4 regions of the Streptomyces sp. NPDC049915 genome follow, and region 1 is predicted to be linked to each of the others. Evidence: riboswitches for the same ligand, from Rfam matches in the RefSeq annotation. Region 1 holds a riboswitch; each other region holds the start of a gene.
What was found. A riboswitch is a leader RNA that binds a small molecule or an ion and turns the genes downstream of it on or off. The one in region 1 is predicted to bind cyclic di-AMP.
Positions count from the first base shown of each region.

Region 2: another riboswitch for cyclic di-AMP. It lies ahead of AB0J12_RS31430 (transglycosylase SLT domain-containing protein); the one in region 1 lies ahead of AB0J12_RS07710 (transglycosylase family protein).
Region 3: another riboswitch for cyclic di-AMP. It lies ahead of AB0J12_RS19720 (C40 family peptidase); the one in region 1 lies ahead of AB0J12_RS07710 (transglycosylase family protein).
Region 4: another riboswitch for cyclic di-AMP. It lies ahead of AB0J12_RS11615 (peptidoglycan DD-metalloendopeptidase family protein); the one in region 1 lies ahead of AB0J12_RS07710 (transglycosylase family protein).

Region 1 is NZ_JBFAMH010000004.1:82,713-86,967, reverse strand. It holds gene AB0J12_RS07720 (cytochrome P450) at 1-832, shown strand, start outside; gene AB0J12_RS07715 (transglycosylase family protein) at 960-2,069, shown strand; cyclic di-AMP (ydaO/yuaA leader) riboswitch at 2,253-2,423, shown strand; gene AB0J12_RS07710 (transglycosylase family protein) at 2,427-3,140, shown strand; gene eno (phosphopyruvate hydratase) at 3,421-4,255, shown strand, end outside.
Region 2 is NZ_JBFAMH010000025.1:38,927-43,181, forward strand. It holds gene AB0J12_RS31425 (polyprenyl synthetase family protein) at 276-1,286, opposite strand; cyclic di-AMP (ydaO/yuaA leader) riboswitch at 1,864-2,046, shown strand; gene AB0J12_RS31430 (transglycosylase SLT domain-containing protein) at 2,052-2,546, shown strand; gene AB0J12_RS31435 (HAD family hydrolase) at 2,556-3,362, opposite strand; partial or broken gene AB0J12_RS31440 (ATP-grasp domain-containing protein) at 3,430-3,799, opposite strand; gene fahA (fumarylacetoacetase) at 4,040-4,255, shown strand, end outside.
Region 3 is NZ_JBFAMH010000010.1:194,259-198,513, reverse strand. It holds gene AB0J12_RS19730 (helix-turn-helix transcriptional regulator) at 1-579, opposite strand, end outside; gene AB0J12_RS19725 (ATP-binding protein) at 792-1,265, shown strand; gene AB0J12_RS19720 (C40 family peptidase) at 1,435-1,908, opposite strand; cyclic di-AMP (ydaO/yuaA leader) riboswitch at 1,912-2,123, opposite strand; partial or broken gene AB0J12_RS19715 (hypothetical protein) at 2,450-2,664, opposite strand; gene AB0J12_RS19710 (urease subunit gamma) at 2,965-3,267, shown strand; gene AB0J12_RS19705 (urease subunit beta) at 3,281-3,592, shown strand; gene AB0J12_RS19700 (urease subunit alpha) at 3,585-4,255, shown strand, end outside.
Region 4 is NZ_JBFAMH010000005.1:389,693-393,947, reverse strand. It holds gene AB0J12_RS11630 (XRE family transcriptional regulator) at 9-629, shown strand; gene AB0J12_RS11625 (DUF6126 family protein) at 626-748, shown strand; gene AB0J12_RS11620 (tyrosine-protein phosphatase) at 802-1,599, opposite strand; cyclic di-AMP (ydaO/yuaA leader) riboswitch at 2,065-2,218, shown strand; gene AB0J12_RS11615 (peptidoglycan DD-metalloendopeptidase family protein) at 2,224-3,114, shown strand; gene AB0J12_RS11610 (SGNH/GDSL hydrolase family protein) at 3,380-4,165, shown strand; gene AB0J12_RS11605 (immunity 49 family protein) at 4,215-4,255, opposite strand, start outside.

The DNA.
Region 1 (4,255 bases):
CGCCATCTGCGACCTGCTCGGCGTCCCCCGTGAGGACCAGGACGACTTCCGGGACTGGGCCGGGATGATGATCCGGCACGGGGGAGGGCCGCGGGGCGGGGTCGCCCGGTCGGTGAAGAAGATGCGCGGCTACCTCGCCGAGCTGATCCACAGGAAGCGGCAGGCCCTGCCCGCCGAAGCCGCCCCCGGCGAAGATCTGATCTCCGGCCTGATCCGCGCCTCGGACCACGGCGAGCACCTCACCGAGAACGAGGCCGCGGCGATGGCGTTCATCCTGCTGTTCGCCGGTTTCGAGACGACCGTCAACCTCATCGGCAACGGCACCTACGCCCTGCTCACCCACCCCGAGCAGCGGCACCGGCTGCAGGACTCCCTCGCCCGGGGCGAACGCGCGCTGCTGGAGACCGGCGTGGAGGAACTCCTGCGCTTCGACGGCCCGGTGGAGCTGGCGACCTGGCGGTTCGCCACCGAGCCGCTGAGCATCGGCGGGCAGGCCATCGCCCCCGGTGACCCCGTCCTCGTCGTCCTGGCCGCCGCCGACCGCGATCCGGAGCGCTTCCCCGGGCCGGACGTGCTGGACCTCGCCCGGCGTGACAACCAGCACCTCGGCTACGGCCACGGCATCCACTACTGCCTGGGCGCCCCGCTGGCCCGCCTGGAGGGCCAGGCCGCCCTCGCCACCCTGCTCACCCGGCTGCCCGACCTCCAACTGGGCGCGGAACCGGCCGACTTGCGCTGGCGTGGCGGTCTCATCATGCGGGGGCTGCGGCAATTGCCCGTGGTGTTCACGCCCGAGGGCACACAGGAAAATGACACCTCTTCAACTTTGTGATCTTCACGTGATCTGCGCGGCATGAACTTGTGACTGACGATCGTCTGCCGATACGTTCACTCGTCAGCGCGACGCCATTGACTCAAGGCGCCGCGCCGGTCACTGCTGTCTCGCGAAAGGTCACCGCATGCTCCCCGGGAACGGTCGACACCGTCGCCCCCGTCAGGCTCCGGCACTCCTCGTCGCGGCCGGAGTGACCGGCTCCGCCATCGCCATCCCGCTGCTCGGCGCGGCGAGCGCCCACGCGGCCGACGGCACGACGTGGGACAAGGTGGCCGAGTGCGAGAGCGGCGGCCGCTGGAGCGACAACCCCGGAATCGGGCTGTACGGCGGCCTGCACCTGTCGCAGGAGGACTGGGAGGGCCACGGCGGCCTGGAGTACGCGGCCCGCCCCGACCTCGCCAGCCGCTCGCAGCAGATAGCCGTCGCCGAGAAGGTCCTCGCCGACCAGGGCGTCGGCCACTGGACGCTGTGCGGGCTGACGTCGGGCCTGTCCGCCGACACCTCCGCACCCGACGTCGACACGGGCGTACCGGGCGACACGTCGGGCGGCGGCTCGGCCTCCGCCGGCGCTACCGCCGGATCGGACTCCTCCGGCTCGGACTCCTCCGGCTCCAGCGGGTCCACCGGTTCGCCCGACTCCTCCGGTTCGGCCGGTACCTCCGGATCCACCGATACCTCCGGATCATCCGGAACCTCCGGTTCGGTGGACTCGCCCGGCTTGCCCGACTCCTCCGGTACGCCCTCCGGTACGGCGGCCGGTGCTCCCTCCGCGGGCAGCCCCGCGCAGCCCTCTGACGGCCTGTCGTCCACCACCCCGTCCGCGGGCGGTGCCGGCAAGGCCGGTGCGTCCGGAAGTGCGGAGCCCGGCACCTCGCAGCCGTCCGACAGTGCCTCCACCGGTGCCGCAAACGGCGACGATCCGGACAACCTGCGTCAGATCGTCGGGGATTCGGGGCTCGTCGACACCGGCGCCCTCGACGGCGGTGGCCGCCACCGCGGCGTCAGCGCACAGGAGGACGCGACCGAAGCGAGCGCGGCGCCCGCCTCGGGCCGGCACGCCTCGCGCTACACCGTGCGCGACGGGGACAGCCTCACGTCCATCGCCGACTCCCTTGGCGTCGCGGGCGGGTGGCGCGCTCTGTACGCGGAGAACCAGGACGCGATCGGTGCCGACCCGAGCCACATCGTGCCCGGTCAGACACTGCTTGTCGGTGGCGAAACGGGCGAAAAGTAGCGGGAGTTGACGCCCCGTTTCGAGACTAATGTCCGCTTTGGTGAAAGTGTGGGATGAGTCTCAGAAGCCGTGATCGTCTTTGAAATTCGGCCGATCGCCTGTCTACGGTCATGACCGCTCGCCACCGCGAGCCCCGGCCGGCCGCAACGCCGAATCCTGCCAGCGGCCGCACGGGAACAGTCGTCGCTTAACGCGCCGCAGGCAGGAGCGGGGGACCCAAGGTAAGTGCCGTGCCCGGCAGTTGAGCCGGAGCGGCTAGGGGTGAAGCCACACCTCCTCCAGGGGAGGGGTGGCCGGGCAACTCAACCGGCCCGAACCCGACAGCTCACCTCGCAGGCGTCGGTGAGGGGATCCACCATGCTGTTTTCCGGCAAGGGCAAGCACCGTCGTCCCTCCAAGGCCACCCGCGCCATCGCGATCGCCGGTGTCACCGGTGCCGCCGTCGCCGCTCCGCTGATGGCGGCCGGCAACGCCTCCGCCGCCACCACCTCCGAGTGGGACGCGGTCGCCCAGTGCGAGTCCGGCGGCAACTGGTCCATCAACACCGGCAACGGTTACTACGGCGGCCTGCAGTTCTCCGCCTCCACCTGGGCCGCGTACGGCGGTACCGCCTACGCCCCGCAGGCCAACCAGGCCAGCAAGGCGCAGCAGATCCAGGTCGCCGAGAAGGTCCTCGCCTCCCAGGGCAAGGGCGCCTGGCCGGTCTGCGGCACGGGCCTGTCGAGCACCCCCAACGAAGGCGGCGCCTCCTCGAGCTCCTCCCAGAGCAGCGGCTCGTCCTCCCAGGGCGCCACCACGACGCGCTCCACCGAGCAGCAGAGCGCCTCCCGCTCCAGCGAGCGCCCGGCGCAGTCGCAGAAGAAGCAGAGCTCGAAGACCGTCACCACCCCGACCGGCAAGAAGGTCAAGAAGGGCGACGGCGAGTACAAGGTCGTCAAGGGCGACACCCTCAGCTCCATCGCCGAGAAGCACAAGGTCGCCGGCGGCTGGAAGAAGCTGTTCGACCTGAACAAGGACATCGTCCAGGACGCCGACCTGATCTACCCGGGCCAGCAGCTGCACCTGAAGTAAGCGGCAGCCGGCAGACCAAGGGCCGCTCCCCGTCCCCACGGGCTCCCCGCCCCGGTGCGTGTTCCCCCGTACGCACCGGGGCGGGGTTTTGTCTGCCGCTGGTTCGCCGGATATTCAGCCAGAACGCCACCCCCCTTTGTTCCGACGGTGAACAATGGGTACGGTCTGTCTGTCCACGGGCCGGGCGGTCGGCTGGCCGATGGCCCCGGGGCGGTTAGGCTCTAGTCGCAAGGCTCACCAGCCCCGCACTTTCAGCGTCACATCCACGAAGGAGATGCTCGTGCCGTCCATCGACGTCGTCGTAGCCCGGGAAATCCTGGACTCCCGAGGCAACCCCACGGTCGAGGTCGAGGTCGGCCTCGACGACGGCAGCACCGGGCGTGCCGCCGTTCCGTCCGGCGCCTCGACGGGCGCCTTCGAGGCCATCGAGCTGCGTGACGGCGACGCCAGCCGTTACCAGGGCAAGGGTGTCGAGAAGGCCGTGCTGGCCGTCATCGAGCAGATCGGCCCGGAGCTGGTCGGCTACGACGCCACCGAGCAGCGTCTGATCGACCAGGCCATGTTCGACCTGGACGCCACCGACAACAAGGGCTCGCTGGGCGCCAACGCCATCCTCGGCGTCTCCCTCGCCGTCGCCCACGCCGCCTCCGAGGCCAGCGACCTGCCGCTGTTCCGCTACCTGGGCGGCCCGAACGCGCACCTGCTGCCGGTGCCGATGATGAACATCCTGAACGGCGGCTCGCACGCCGACTCCAACGTGGACATCCAGGAGTTCATGATCGCCCCGATCGGCGCGGAGTCCTTCTCCGAGGCCCTGCGCTGGGGCGCCGAGGTCTACCACACCCTGAAGAAGGTCCTGAAGTCCAAGGGCCTGGCCACCGGCCTCGGCGACGAGGGCGGCTTCGCCCCGAACCTCGGCTCCAACCGCGAGGCCCTCGACCTCATCCTCGAGGCGATCAAGGAGGCCGGCTACACCCCCGGCGAGCAGATCGCCCTCGCCCTCGACGTGGCCGCGTCCGAGTTCTACAAGGACGGCTCCTACGTCTTCGAGGGCAAGAACCGCTCCGCCGAGGAGATGACCGAGTACTACGCCGAGCTGGTCGAGGCGTACCCGC
Region 2 (4,255 bases), on a different contig from region 1:
CCCAAGCCGCCATTCTCACCCGAATCGGTGAGGAGTGGTGTCTTCCGTGCTTTCCATGAGACCAAATCGGCCGCCGGGAAGCGTCACTCCGTGGACGCAACTGCATGTACTTCTGGGGTATGACGTGGCGGGGGGTCAGGTCCCCCTACCCCTAGGGGAGGTGGGGACCTGGGGAGCTACGGGGCGGGGGTTCGGGCTCCACCCAGGGGTGGGGCCGTCGCCCGCAGAAGAGGGAACGGTCCGGACGGATTCCGTCGGCCGGCCCGGTGCTTCCGTCAGCCCGCCCGGTGCACCACCGCGTCGCACAGCTCCATCAGCGCCGCCTTGGCGCCGCACTCCCGCAGCGGCGCCAGCGCCGCCCGCGCCTCCTCGGCGTACCGGACCGTGTCGCGCCGCGCCTGCTCCAGCGCGGGGTGCGCCCGCAGCGCGGTCAGCGCCTCCGCGTGTCGCGCGTCGTCGCTCAGATCGGAGTCCAGCAGCTCGCACAGCGCCCGGTCCTCCGGCAGTCCCAGGCGCTCGGCCCGCTCCCGCAGCCGCAGCACCGGCAGCGTCGGGATGCCCTCGCGAAGATCCGTTCCCGGCGTCTTGCCGGACTCGTGCGAGTCGGAGGCGATGTCGAGCACGTCGTCGGCCAGCTGGAAGGCGACGCCCAGCCGCTCCCCGTACTGGGTCAGCACGTCCACGACCGTCTCGTCGGCGCCGGACATCATCGCGCCGAACCGGCACGACACCGCCACCAGCGAGCCCGTCTTGCCGCCGAGCACCTCGAGGTAGTGGTCGACCGGGTCGCGCCCGTCCTGCGGCCCCGCGGTCTCCAGGATCTGCCCGGTGACCAGCCGCTCGAACGCCAGTGCCTGCACCCGCACCGCCTCGGGCCCGAGGTCGGCGAGGATCTGCGAGGCCCGCGCGAAGAGAAAGTCGCCGGTCAGTACGGCGACCGAGTTACCCCACCGGGTGTTCGCGCTGGGCACGCCACGCCGTACGGCGGCCTCGTCCATGACGTCGTCGTGGTACAGCGTCGCCAGGTGGGTCAGCTCGACCACGACCGCCGACGGGACGACGCCCGGCGCATACGGGTCGCCGAACTGCGCCGCCAGCATCACGAGCAGCGGCCGGAACCGCTTCCCGCCCGCCCGCACCAGGTGCTGCGCGGCCTCCGTGATGAAGGGAACCTCGCTCTTGGTGGCCTCGAGCAGCCCTTCCTCGACAGCCGCCAATCCGGCCTGGACATCGGCCTCGAGAGCCTGGTCCCGCACGCTAAGCCCGAACGGCCCGACGACGGTCACGAGGGGTCTCCTGTCTGCTGGTGCCGGTAGGCGATTACACGGTTTGTCGATAGGTCGCTGCCATCACTCAAGTCAGCGTATCCGGTCACGTTTCGATCACCGATAGCGCCCACGGTTACAGGCCAGGCGGTATCGGATCACGCCCGATATGTTTATCGATCACATCTGATCAGTTGAAAAGTACCGATATCAACCATGCTCGCGTCGCGAAGACCACCCCCCACCCTCCGTGAACCACCCCGCCCCACCGCGTCACAACACGACCCGACTGCCCGTTTTGCCGTAATTAATCAGCCGATTCGCCTTAGTCACGTTGGCGGCAAATGTGTTGCAGCTGTGACACCAGTGAATTGGGTCACGCGCGCCCCTCACCGGCCCCCGATGCGTCTGCCCCGCATTTCGCCAGTCCCCACAAGCGAGTTGAGGCTTGGCGATCGCAAAGGATCAAGCACCCCAAACAGCCCGACCAAGGTCAACCAGGGCGATAGGTGAAACCAGTACTTGTTCCCGGCATGTGCTCTCGCATAACTTCCCGGCCTGTCGGATGGACGCCTAATCCTGCCGCCGTCCGGCATCCACCATCGGACCAACTCATCCGTGTACGGCAGGAGCGGGGGACCCAGGTAAGTCGCCGAACCGGACGTCGTCGCCCCGACGACGCCCCGGACCGGCTCGGGGTGAAGCCGTGCCGCATCCGCGGCCGGCCGGGCATCTCCAGCCCGAACCCGACAGCTCACCTCGTAGGCGCCGGAGAGGAAGTTCGCCATGCCTGCTGCCGGTCAGCACCGCCGCACCCGCACGTCCCGCCTCGTCCGCACCCTCGCCGTCGCCGGCACCGGTGCCGCCGCCCTCGCGCTGCCGCTCTTCGGCGCGACCAGCGCCTCCGCGGCCACCCCGGCCACCAGCGCCACCGTGATCACGGCCGCCAACTCGGTCTACCCGAACACCCTCGACGGCTGGATCCGCCAGTCGCTGGACATCATGTCCCAGCGCGGCATCCCGGGCACCTACGACGGGATCTACCGCAACATCATCCGCGAGTCCTCGGGCAACCCCGCCGCCATCAACCTGTGGGACTCCAACGCGGCCGCCGGTACCCCGTCCAAGGGCCTGCTCCAGGTGATCGACCCGACGTTCCTCGCCTACCACGTGTCCGGCACCTCCATGGACCCGTACGACCCGATCGCCAACATCACCGCGGCCTGCAACTACGCGGCCGCCCGCTACGGCTCGATCGACAACGTGTTCAGCGCGTACTGAGCCACTGCCTCACCCGAAGAGTCGTTCGAGGACGACGGCGATGCCGTCGTCCTCGTTCGACAAGGTGACCTCGTCGGCCACGGCCTTCAGCTCCGGATGGGCGTTGGCCATGGCCACCCCGCGGGCGGCCCAGGCGAACATCGGGATGTCGTTGGGCATGTCCCCGAACGCGAGGGCCCCCCCGGCGCTCAACCCGAGATGGTCGGCCGCCCGCGCGAGCCCCGTCGCCTTGGTGACACCGCACGGCTGCAGCTCCACGGTCCCCGGCCCCGACATGGTGACCATCGCCAGCGAACCGACCACCGCGCGCGCCGTCGCCGCCAGCTCGTCGTCGGACAGCTCGGGATGGCGCAGCAGCACCTTGCTGATCGGCTCGCCCCACAGATCGTCGCGCCGCCCGACCCGCACCGCCGGCAGCGTCGGGTGCGGCATCCGGTAGCCGGGCTCGATCAGCGTCAGCCCGTCCACGCCGTCCTGGTCGACGGCGGCGTACACCTCTCCCACCTCGGCCTCGATCTTGCCGAGCGCGGTCTCGGCCAGCTCCCGGTCGAGGGTCACCGACCACAGCAGACGGCCGGCCCCCGCGTCGTACACCTGCGCGCCCTGGCCGCACACCGCGAGCCCCGTGCAGCCGAGGTCCTCCAGCAGCGGCCGCACCCGGGGCGCCGGGCGGCCCGTCACCACCAGGTGCAGGGCACCGGCGTCCGCCACCCGTGCGAGCGCGGCCCGGGACCGGTCGGAGAGCGTGTCGTCGCCGCGCAGCAGCGTTCCGTCCAGGTCAGTGGCGATGAGGGCATATGCGAGGGGTGCGGCCATGATCAGAGAATACGGACCCCGCAGGTCACCCGTTCACCGCCCGATCCGACGCCTCCGGTGCGCAGGCCACGCTGTCGTCGTACGACCGCGGGAACGCGGCCGCCGGGCCGGGGACGCCGTGTTCCGCGCACAGCTCGTGCAGCCCGTGCATGCTCGCCGGTCACAATCAGCACGGTCGGCCGTCCGGTCCGGCGCCCGGTCCGCAGCAGCCCTTCGACCAGGTGTCCCGCCTCCTCCGCGCCCGTCGTCGGCCACACGAACGCGCGCCGCGGATAACGGGAGGCGGCGGCCGGGGTGCACGAGTCCTCGGTGATCGCGTCCATGGGCACGCCCGGACGCCCCAGACCGCGGATCGCCCCGGCACCGCCGTGGTGCAGTGGGTAGTGACCGAACTTCACGATCAGGGGCGGTATTTCACGGTCGGCCCGGAACGGCAGGCTTGCGGCCCTGCAGGCCACGGGTCCCCCACGTGTCCCCCGACGGAACGGATGCCCTCCGTCCGGGTTCCCCGCAAGGACACTGAGCCGGAATTGGCACCCGACAAGGACATGACGGACACTGCGGACTCTTCAGACACTGCCCAAGACAGCCGCCTCAGCCGTAACGTGTGCCGCGACCACCTGGATCGCACGGCCCTGGTGCCGTGTCCGACGTGCACGAAAGCGAGGCGGCACCGCATGCCCCCCTTCGACGTCTCCGAGGGCGACCCCTTCGGTGCGCACAACCTTCCGTACGGCGTCTTCTCGCCGGCCGGTTCTCCGGCCGAGCGGCGGGTCGGTGTCCGGCTCGGCGACCACGTGCTCGACGCGGGCGCGGCGGCGATGGCGCTCGGCTCCCCCTATGCCGCGCTGCTCGCCCAGCCCTCGCTTAACCCACTCCTCGCCGCCGGCCGC
Region 3 (4,255 bases), on a different contig from region 1:
CCGCAACTGCTGCGCCATCACCTCCGGACCGCCCACCTCCCGGCGCAGCACCGCTTCGTCCAGCACGGCGCTGAGCCTCAGCGGAGGCTGCGCGTGCAGCACGCCCTGGCGGGCCAGACGCACCTCCACCAGCGCGTCCAGCCGCTCCTCGTCCACCGCGCCGACGGCCGCCCGGGTCACCGCGCGGGCGTAGGCGGGTGTCTGCAGCAGCCCCGGCACGACCGAGGTCTCCAGCGTGCGCATCGCGCTGGCCTGCGACTCCAGACTGATGAAGTCGCGGTACGTGGGGGGCAGCACCCCGCGGTAGGCATGCCACCAGTGCTCCCGGCCGCCGATCTGGGAGCCCGCCAGCACCAGCAGCAGGTCACGCAGTTCGTCGTCGTCGACGCCGTACGCGTCCAGCAGTAAGCGCACGTCGGACGGTTTCGCGCCACTCGAGCCGGTCTCGATCCGGCTGACTTTCGACTGGTGCCAGCCCACCAGCCGGGCCGCCTCCCCGCTGGTGAGTCCCGCCCGGGCGCGCAGCGCGCGTAATTCGGCGCCCAGCTTCCGGCGGCGCACCGCGGGACCATGCTGCATGCGCCCCTCCTTACTCCGTCCGAGCCGCCCGGACACGGTCCGCCGTGGCAGAGTTCACCGCTTCGAGCGACAGATATATGCATAACTTGGTGGATCGCCTCCGTGAGCGGTGCGGTGATGGCACTCTGGCGGCGAAGCACCAGTCCGGGACCGTACTCGAACCACCGGCTCCGTGCCGGACTGCGGTCCCGTGGGAAAGGGACGACGTCGCCATGGCAGACCACCTGGAAGCATCCATCACTCTGCCGAGCGATCCCGCCTCGGTGTCCGCGGCCCGCGGCTTCGTGGCCGGCACCCTGGCGGAATGGGGTCTGCCGTCGGACGCGGAGCTGGCGGACAGCATCCGGTTGATCGTCTCCGAACTGGCCACGAACTCCGTTCAGCACACGTTCGGGCAATCCCCGACGTTCACCGTGGACGTCGTCCTCGACCGCGACGAACTGCTGCGGATCGGCGTCACCGACAGTCACCCCCGCTTCCCCAAGCGGCTGCCTGCGGCCGTCCAGCAGGACAACGGCCGCGGCATGGTCATCATCCGCTGGCTGGCCGCCGAGTGCGGCGGCAGACTCCGCGTCCGCCCCACCCGCGAGGGCGGCAAGACGGTCGCCATCGAACTGCCCTGGGCGCTTCCCCCCGAGCCGGTCCCCTCACCGGGCCAGGCGGAACCGAAGCCACATCCCTGCTGAGCCGACGGCACGTCACATCGGCCCTGGGAACCCCGCCCCGCCGGGCGGCTGTCGTCGACGTCCGGCGGGGCGGCAGGAACGCGCTGAGCACGGCTGGGAGCCGCTGCCGGCCCTCCTCGGCTGAGCCACGGCGCGCCGGCGGACGGCACGACCGAGGAGGGCCGGCCGGTCAGCTCACCCGGCCGTACCAGACACTCCTGGTCCAGATCTTCTGCAGGCGCACCACGTCACCCGTCTTCGGGGCGTGCCAGATCTTGTTCTTCCCGGCGTAGATGCCGACGTGGTAGACGTTCGACCCCGAGTGGAAGAACACCAGGTCTCCGGCCTTGCGGCTGCGGGCCGGGATGTGGCGCGTCCTGTTGTACTGCTGGGCGGCCGTCCGCGGCAGCTTCTTGCCGGCCTTCTTGAACGAGTACAGCGTGAGTCCCGAGCAGTCGAACCGCCGCGGCCCGGTGGCGCCCCACTGGTACGGCGCGCCCTTCTTGGACGCGGCGATCTGCAGCGCCTTGGTCGCCGGCGTCGCGGCGGCGGCCTCCGAGGCGAGGCCCGGGACCACGATCGAGCTGCCCATCGCGGCGATGGTCAGGGCGGAAGCCGTACCGGCCCGGGCCATGAGCGACGGGACACGATTGAGCGCAGTCATGCGCAACCCTTCGTCAGCCGCCTGTGAAGGATGACCTGTCGGATTCGGGCTGGCGAAGTAGCCCGGCCGCTGACGCGGCTTCACCCCAAGGGCAGCTCGGCCCGGTCGTGGCATGACCGTTCCGGCGACCCGTCGTGCTTGGGTCCTCCACTCCTGCCGATCCACTCCTGTCGACCGGTCATCCGGGCGGCGGCAGGACTCGGCGTCCGCCCGGATCGCCCCGCCGTTGTGGCGGGGGCTTGTCGTCAGTCAGGGATCTTGGCCCACAACTGTCCGAAAATCCCAACGGAACCGGGTATTTGTGGTGTTCCTCACCACTCACCCGTTCGGGTGGACACGCCTGTGTTCGATGGGGAGTCCACTCGTCCTGCGAGCCCCGGACCAGCGGCGGAACCCTTCATTCCGCCCTCTCGTCCCGCCTGTTGCGCAACTCGGACCCCCCGAAAAAAAGGCGTGCGGATAGGCCGATAGTGGGTACGTCGTTCGGTCCGTTTGAACTCAGCTCGGGGCTTGCTCAACTCCCGTCCCGCGGTGGCACGGTGCGCTGGTGCGTCAGCGTCAGCACGGCGCGCTGCGCCACGGCCTTGCCGACGAGCGCCCGCGCGGCCCGCAGCACCCGGTAGGTGTCGCCGGGGCAGGCCGAATTGATCCGCCGGGCAGGTCGACGACCTCCAGGTAACGGTCGGTCAACTCACCCTCGGCTGGGGTGAGGGCGGGCAGCGGCGGAAGGCCGGGACCGGGGAGCGACTCGAGGATCTGCGGGAGGCGGAGGGTCCGCGCAGGAGCAGATGGTCAGTCCGTCTCGGCAGTGCGCCCACTGACCCGGCGGTCCTCGTCGGGTATGGGGACGGTCTGCCGCCGGTCATGTGATCATCAAAGGCTGGTTAACGTCGTTGAAACTCCGACGGGCTAGCCTCCCGACCCACGCCACCAGGGGCTTTTCTGCCCGCAATTGAGCGCGGTCGGGAAATTTGTCTGTGTGTTACACCTGTCCCGTCGCGGTGGCTGCGGCAGCCGGACCCCGCACGGTCCGGAGCAAGGACTGTGAGGTGGGACGTGCAACTGACCCCGCACGAGCAGGAGAGACTGCTCATCCATGTGGCGGCCGATGTGGCCGACAAGCGCCGGGCCCGCGGCCTCAAGCTCAACCACCCCGAAGCGGTCGCCCTCATCACCTCCCACATCCTCGAGGGCGCCCGGGACGGCCGCACCGTCGCCGAGCTGATGGCCACCGGACGCAAGCTGCTCACCCGGGACGACGTCATGGAAGGCGTCGCCGAGATGATCCACGACGTGCAGGTCGAGGCCACCTTCCCGGACGGGACCAAGCTCGTCACCGTCCACGAGCCGATCATCTGACGGGGGACCCGCCATGATTCCCGGAGAGTTCCTCTTCGCCGAGGACCCCGTCGTGTGCAACGAAGGGCTCGAGGTCACCCGGCTGACCGTCCTCAACGCGGCAGACCGGCCCGTCCAGGTCGGCTCCCACTACCACTTCGCCGAGGCCAACCCCGGCCTGGAGTTCGACCGTGCCGCCGCCCACGGCAAGCGGCTGAACGTCGCCGCCGGCACCGCCGTGCGCTTCGAGCCGGGTCTGCCGGCCGACGTCGAACTCGTCCCCCTCGCCGGTGCCCGCGTGGTGTCCGGCCTGCGCGGCCAGGTCGGAGGTGCCCTCGATGCCTGAGATCTCCCGCGGCGCCTACGCCGACCTGTTCGGCCCGACCACCGGCGACCGCATCCGGCTCGCCGACACCGACCTGCTGATCGAGATCGAGGAGGACCGCTCCGGCGGCCCCGGACGCTCCGGCGACGAGGCCGTCTTCGGCGGCGGCAAGGTCATCCGCGAGTCCATGGGCCAGTCCCGGGCGACCCGCGCGGACGGCACCCCCGACACCGTGATCACCGGCGTCGTCATCGTCGACCACTGGGGCGTGATCAAGGCCGACGTCGGCATCCGCGACGGCCGCGTCACCGGCATCGGCAAGGCCGGCAACCCCGACACCATGGACGGCGTCCACCCCGACCTGGTACTCGGCCCCGAGACCGAGGTCATCGCGGGCAACGGGCGCATCCTGACCGCCGGCGCCATCGACGCGCACGTGCACTTCATCTGCCCCCAGGTCGCCGACGAGGCCCTCGCCTCCGGCATCACCACCCTCGTCGGCGGTGGCACCGGACCCGCCGAGGGCTCCAAGGCGACCACCGTCACGCCCGGACCCTGGCACCTCGCCCGCATGTTCGAGGCGATGGAGGCCTACCCCGTCAACGTCGGCTTCCTCGGCAAGGGCAACACCGTCTCGCACGAGGCGATGCTGTCCCAGATCCGCGGCGGCGCCGCGGGCCTGAA
Region 4 (4,255 bases), on a different contig from region 1:
ATGGGGACATGAGTTCCTCCGAGTCCCCTGCGGAACCGGCCGGCGGCCTGCCCGCGGTGGCCCCGCAGCTGCGGTCCCTGCGCCGCCGCGCCGGCCTCACCCTGGAGGCCGCCGCCCGCGCCGCCGGACTCTCCCCGGCCCATCTGTCCCGCCTGGAGACCGGGCAGCGCCAGCCCTCGCTGCCGATGCTGCTCGCGCTGGCCCGTATCTACGGTACGACCGTCTCGGAGCTGCTCGGCGAGAGCGTCGCCGAGCGGGACGCCGTGGTGCGCGGCTCCGACATGGAGCCGACGGCGGCCGGCGGCTGGACGTACCGGCAGGCCGGCGCGCCGGGCCGCGGCATGCAGGCCCTGCGGGTGCAGGTGCCCTACGGCGCGCAGGGCGACATCGTGCGCGTACACCCCGGCGAGGAGTGGCTGTACGTCCTGACCGGTCGGCTCAGGCTGCGCCTGGGGGACACCACCCACCGGCTCGGCCCGGGGGACAGCGCGCACTTCGACTCGCTGACCCCGCACCGGATCGCCGCCGATGACCCCGCCGGTCTGGAGCTGCTGTTCGTCCACACCCTGCTGCAGAGCCCCACGGCCACGCTGTGCCTGGGGCCCGCCCACCCTGGAGAGGCACGATGAGCAACTTCGAGGAGAAGTTCCCCCGGACCCTGTGGATCCGGCTCATCATCTACATCGCCGTCGGCCATGTCCTGGCCGGCTTCGTCTGGCTGCTGTTCGAGCTGGGCGCCCGGCAGTAGGCCCCTCGGCGGGCACGGCGGGCACCGGCCGGCCGCGCGGTCGCTTCCGCGGCTCAGTCGAGCAGGCGTGCCCGCAGCCGCTCCCGGGTCTCGGGGGTGAGCCGCAGTCCCTGCTCCAGGTAGGCGTCGACGCCGCCCCAGGTCTCCTCGATGGTCTCCAGCGCCGCCGTGAGGTACTCGGCGCGCGCGTCGAAGAGCGGGCTGAGCAGTTCCATCACCTCGGGCGTGTAGGCCGACTCGGCCGAGCCGCTGCGGCGCACCTTGTAGCGGCGGTGCTTCTCGTTGGACTTCAGGTAGTCCTCGACGATGGCGTCCTGCTCCACGCCCAGGGCGAGCAGGGTGACCGCTATCGACAGGCCCGCGCGGTCCTTGCCCGCGGCGCAGTGCATCAGGGCCGGGACGTTGTCCTCGGCGAGCGCGTGCAGCACCCGGGAGTGCTCGGCGGTGCGCTCCTTGATGATCGTGCGGTAGGAGGCGATCATCCGGTTTGCTCCCTTGCCGTCGGCGAGGATGCCGCGCAGCTGCTCGAGATCACCGTCGCGCACCATCTTCCAGAACTCGGCGCCGTCCGCCGGGTCCGACAGCGGCAGATTGACGTTGCGCACGCCCGGCAGCTCGACGTCCGGCCCCTCCAGCTTCTGGTCGGCCGCGTTGCGGAAGTCGAAGATCGTGTGCAGCCCCAGGGTGGAGAGGTACGCCGCGTCCCCGGGCGTCGCGTGGGCGAGGTGGCCGCTGCGGAAGAGCACGCCGTGCCGCACCCGCCGACCGTCGATCGTGGGGAGTCCGCCCACGTCTCGGAAGTTGCGCACTCCGGCCAGCTCGGGTTCGGTCGACGGCACCTGCTGCGTCACGAAGGGCTCCTCCCGCTCGTACCCGCCGACGCGGCTCGAATGGCCGACGGGCTGCCCTTCGACGATACGACATGGATTCCCGGGGCAACCGGTTGCACCGGCCTCCCGACCGAGGCGTACGGATAGGCCGGTTATCCCTCGGCGTCGCATTTGAGCTTTCTGCCCGAATTGGCCTTTTGTTTCCAACTCGCGTGGAAATAGGGGTCACTAGAAGGCGAGCGCGTGAGGAGCGTCATAACCGTGACCGTCCGTCGTATGGCATGTCCACGTAATGGCGGTGGATTTGCTGGTGAATTGACGAGCTGGCAGCAGATCGAATTCACGCAGTGTGACGGCGGATTCCCTCATTGGATCACGATAAACGCCCGTTCATGCAACCTCCTGCTTGTCCCTGTGCGTCCTACTCGCTTACGTTCCCACCGAATCCGGACGGACGCCGAATCCTGCCGCCGTCCGGCGCACCGCACCCACCCACCCGACGCACGGCAGGAGCGGGGGACCCACAGGTACGACCGCCTGTTCCGGTTCCCGGAACGGCTATGGGGTGAAGCCGCACCCGGCGGCCGGGCATCTCCAGCCCGAACCCGACAGCTCACCTCGCAGGCGCCGGAGAGGAAAAGCGCCATGCCCGCAAAGGGTAAGCACCGTCGTCCGAAGACCCTGCGTTTCGCCCGCACTCTCGCCGTCGCCGGCACCGGTGGCGCCGCGCTCGCGCTGCCGCTCATGGGCGCCGCCGGAGCGCACGCCGTTACGCCGCAGACCGCCGCCCAGTCGGTGTCCGGCAAGGCCGTCCAGAGCCTGCCGTCCGTCGAGAAGAAGGCGACGCGGTCCGGCGCGCGCCTCTACACCGTCAAGTCCGGCGACTACCTGTCGAAGATCGCCGACGAGCAGCACGTCGCCGGCGGCTGGAAGAAGCTGTACGAGGACAACCGTGAGGTCGTCGGCAGTGACCCGTCGCTCATCCACCCCGGTCTGAAGCTGACCCTCGGCAAGAAGGCCGCCGTGGCGCACAAGGCCGCCCCGTCGCACAAGAGCGAGGTGCCCTCGCACAAGCCCGCCAAGCCCGCGAAGGCCGCCGAGCCCGCCCGGTCGACGAGCACCGCCGCCGGCTTCACCCTCCCGGTCAGCGGCGCCACCATAGGCACCGCCTACCACACCGCCGGCAGCATGTGGTCCAGCGGCTACCACACCGGCGTCGACTTCGTCGTCCCGACCGGCACCACCGTCAAGGCCGTCGGCGCGGGCACCGTCGTCTCCGCCGGCTGGGGCGGCGCCTACGGCAACCAGGTCGTCATCAAGCTGAACGACGGCTACTACGCCCAGTACGCCCACCTGTCCCAGCTCTCCGTCTCGGCCGGCCAGACCGTGACCGCGGGCCAGCAGCTCGGCCTGTCCGGCGCGACCGGCAACGTGACCGGCCCGCACCTGCACTTCGAGATCCGCACCACGCCGGACTACGGCTCCGACGTGGACCCGGTCGCCTACCTGCGCGCCCACGGCGTCACCGTCGGCTGACCCCGCGCCGCCCCGGCGGCCACCCGTCTGACACGCCACCAAGGCCGGCCCCGATCCACGGGTGTCCGGCCCTCGGTGTGTCCGGCCTTCGGTGTGTCCGGACCGGCCGGGGTTTTCCGGTCGGAGCGCTTATTCCCGACACGGCCGGACATGTGGAGTGGCTTATCTCACCGCCCGTCAACCCTTGCCTACGGTCGCGTAAGTCACATTCGAGGGTGAATCATGGACTGCTGTGGCAGACGATTCGAAGAGTGACAGCAGAGCAGTGATCGGGTCGTACGTGGCGGTGGGGGACAGCTTCACCGAGGGCGTCGGTGATCCCGGCCCCGACGGGCAGTTCGTGGGCTGGGCCGACCGTTTCGCCGTACTCCTCGCCGACCGGCGTCCCGAAGGCGACTTCACCTACACGAACCTCGCAGTACGCGGCAGGCTCCTCGACCAGATCGTGGCGGAGCAGGTCCCGCGGGCCGTCGAACTCGCCCCCGACCTCGTGTCGTTCTGCGCCGGCGGCAACGACATCATCCGGCCCGGCACCGACCCCGACGAGGTCGCCGAGCGGTTCGAGAGGGCGGTCGCGCAGCTCGCCGCGGCGGCCGGCACGGTCATGGTGACGACCGGCTTCGACACCCGGGGCGTCCCGCTGCTCAAGCATCTGCGCGGCAAGATCGCCACCTACAACGGGCACGTCCGGGCCATCGCCGACCGCTACGGCTGCCCGGTACTCGACCTGTGGTCGCTGAAGTCCGTGCAGGACCGCCGCGCCTGGGACGACGACCGGCTGCACCTGTCGCCCGAGGGGCACACGCGCGTGGCGCTGCGGGCCGGCCAGGCGCTCGGCCTGAGGATCCCGGCCGACCCCGAGCAGCCCTGGCCGCCGCTGCCGCCGCGCGGCACGCTCGAGGTCCGGCGCGACGACGTGCACTGGGCGCGCGAGTACCTGGTGCCGTGGATCGGCCGGCGGCTGCGCGGCGAGTCCTCCGGCGACCATGTGACCGCCAAGGGCACGCTGTCACCGGACGACATCAAGATGCGGATCGCGGCCGTCGCCTGAACCGCGCGGCCAGGGGCGGGCCGTGGCGGCACCGCCCCTCGGCCCGCCGTCAGGTCGGGAACTCCCCGTACCAGCTCCCCTGCACGAGGT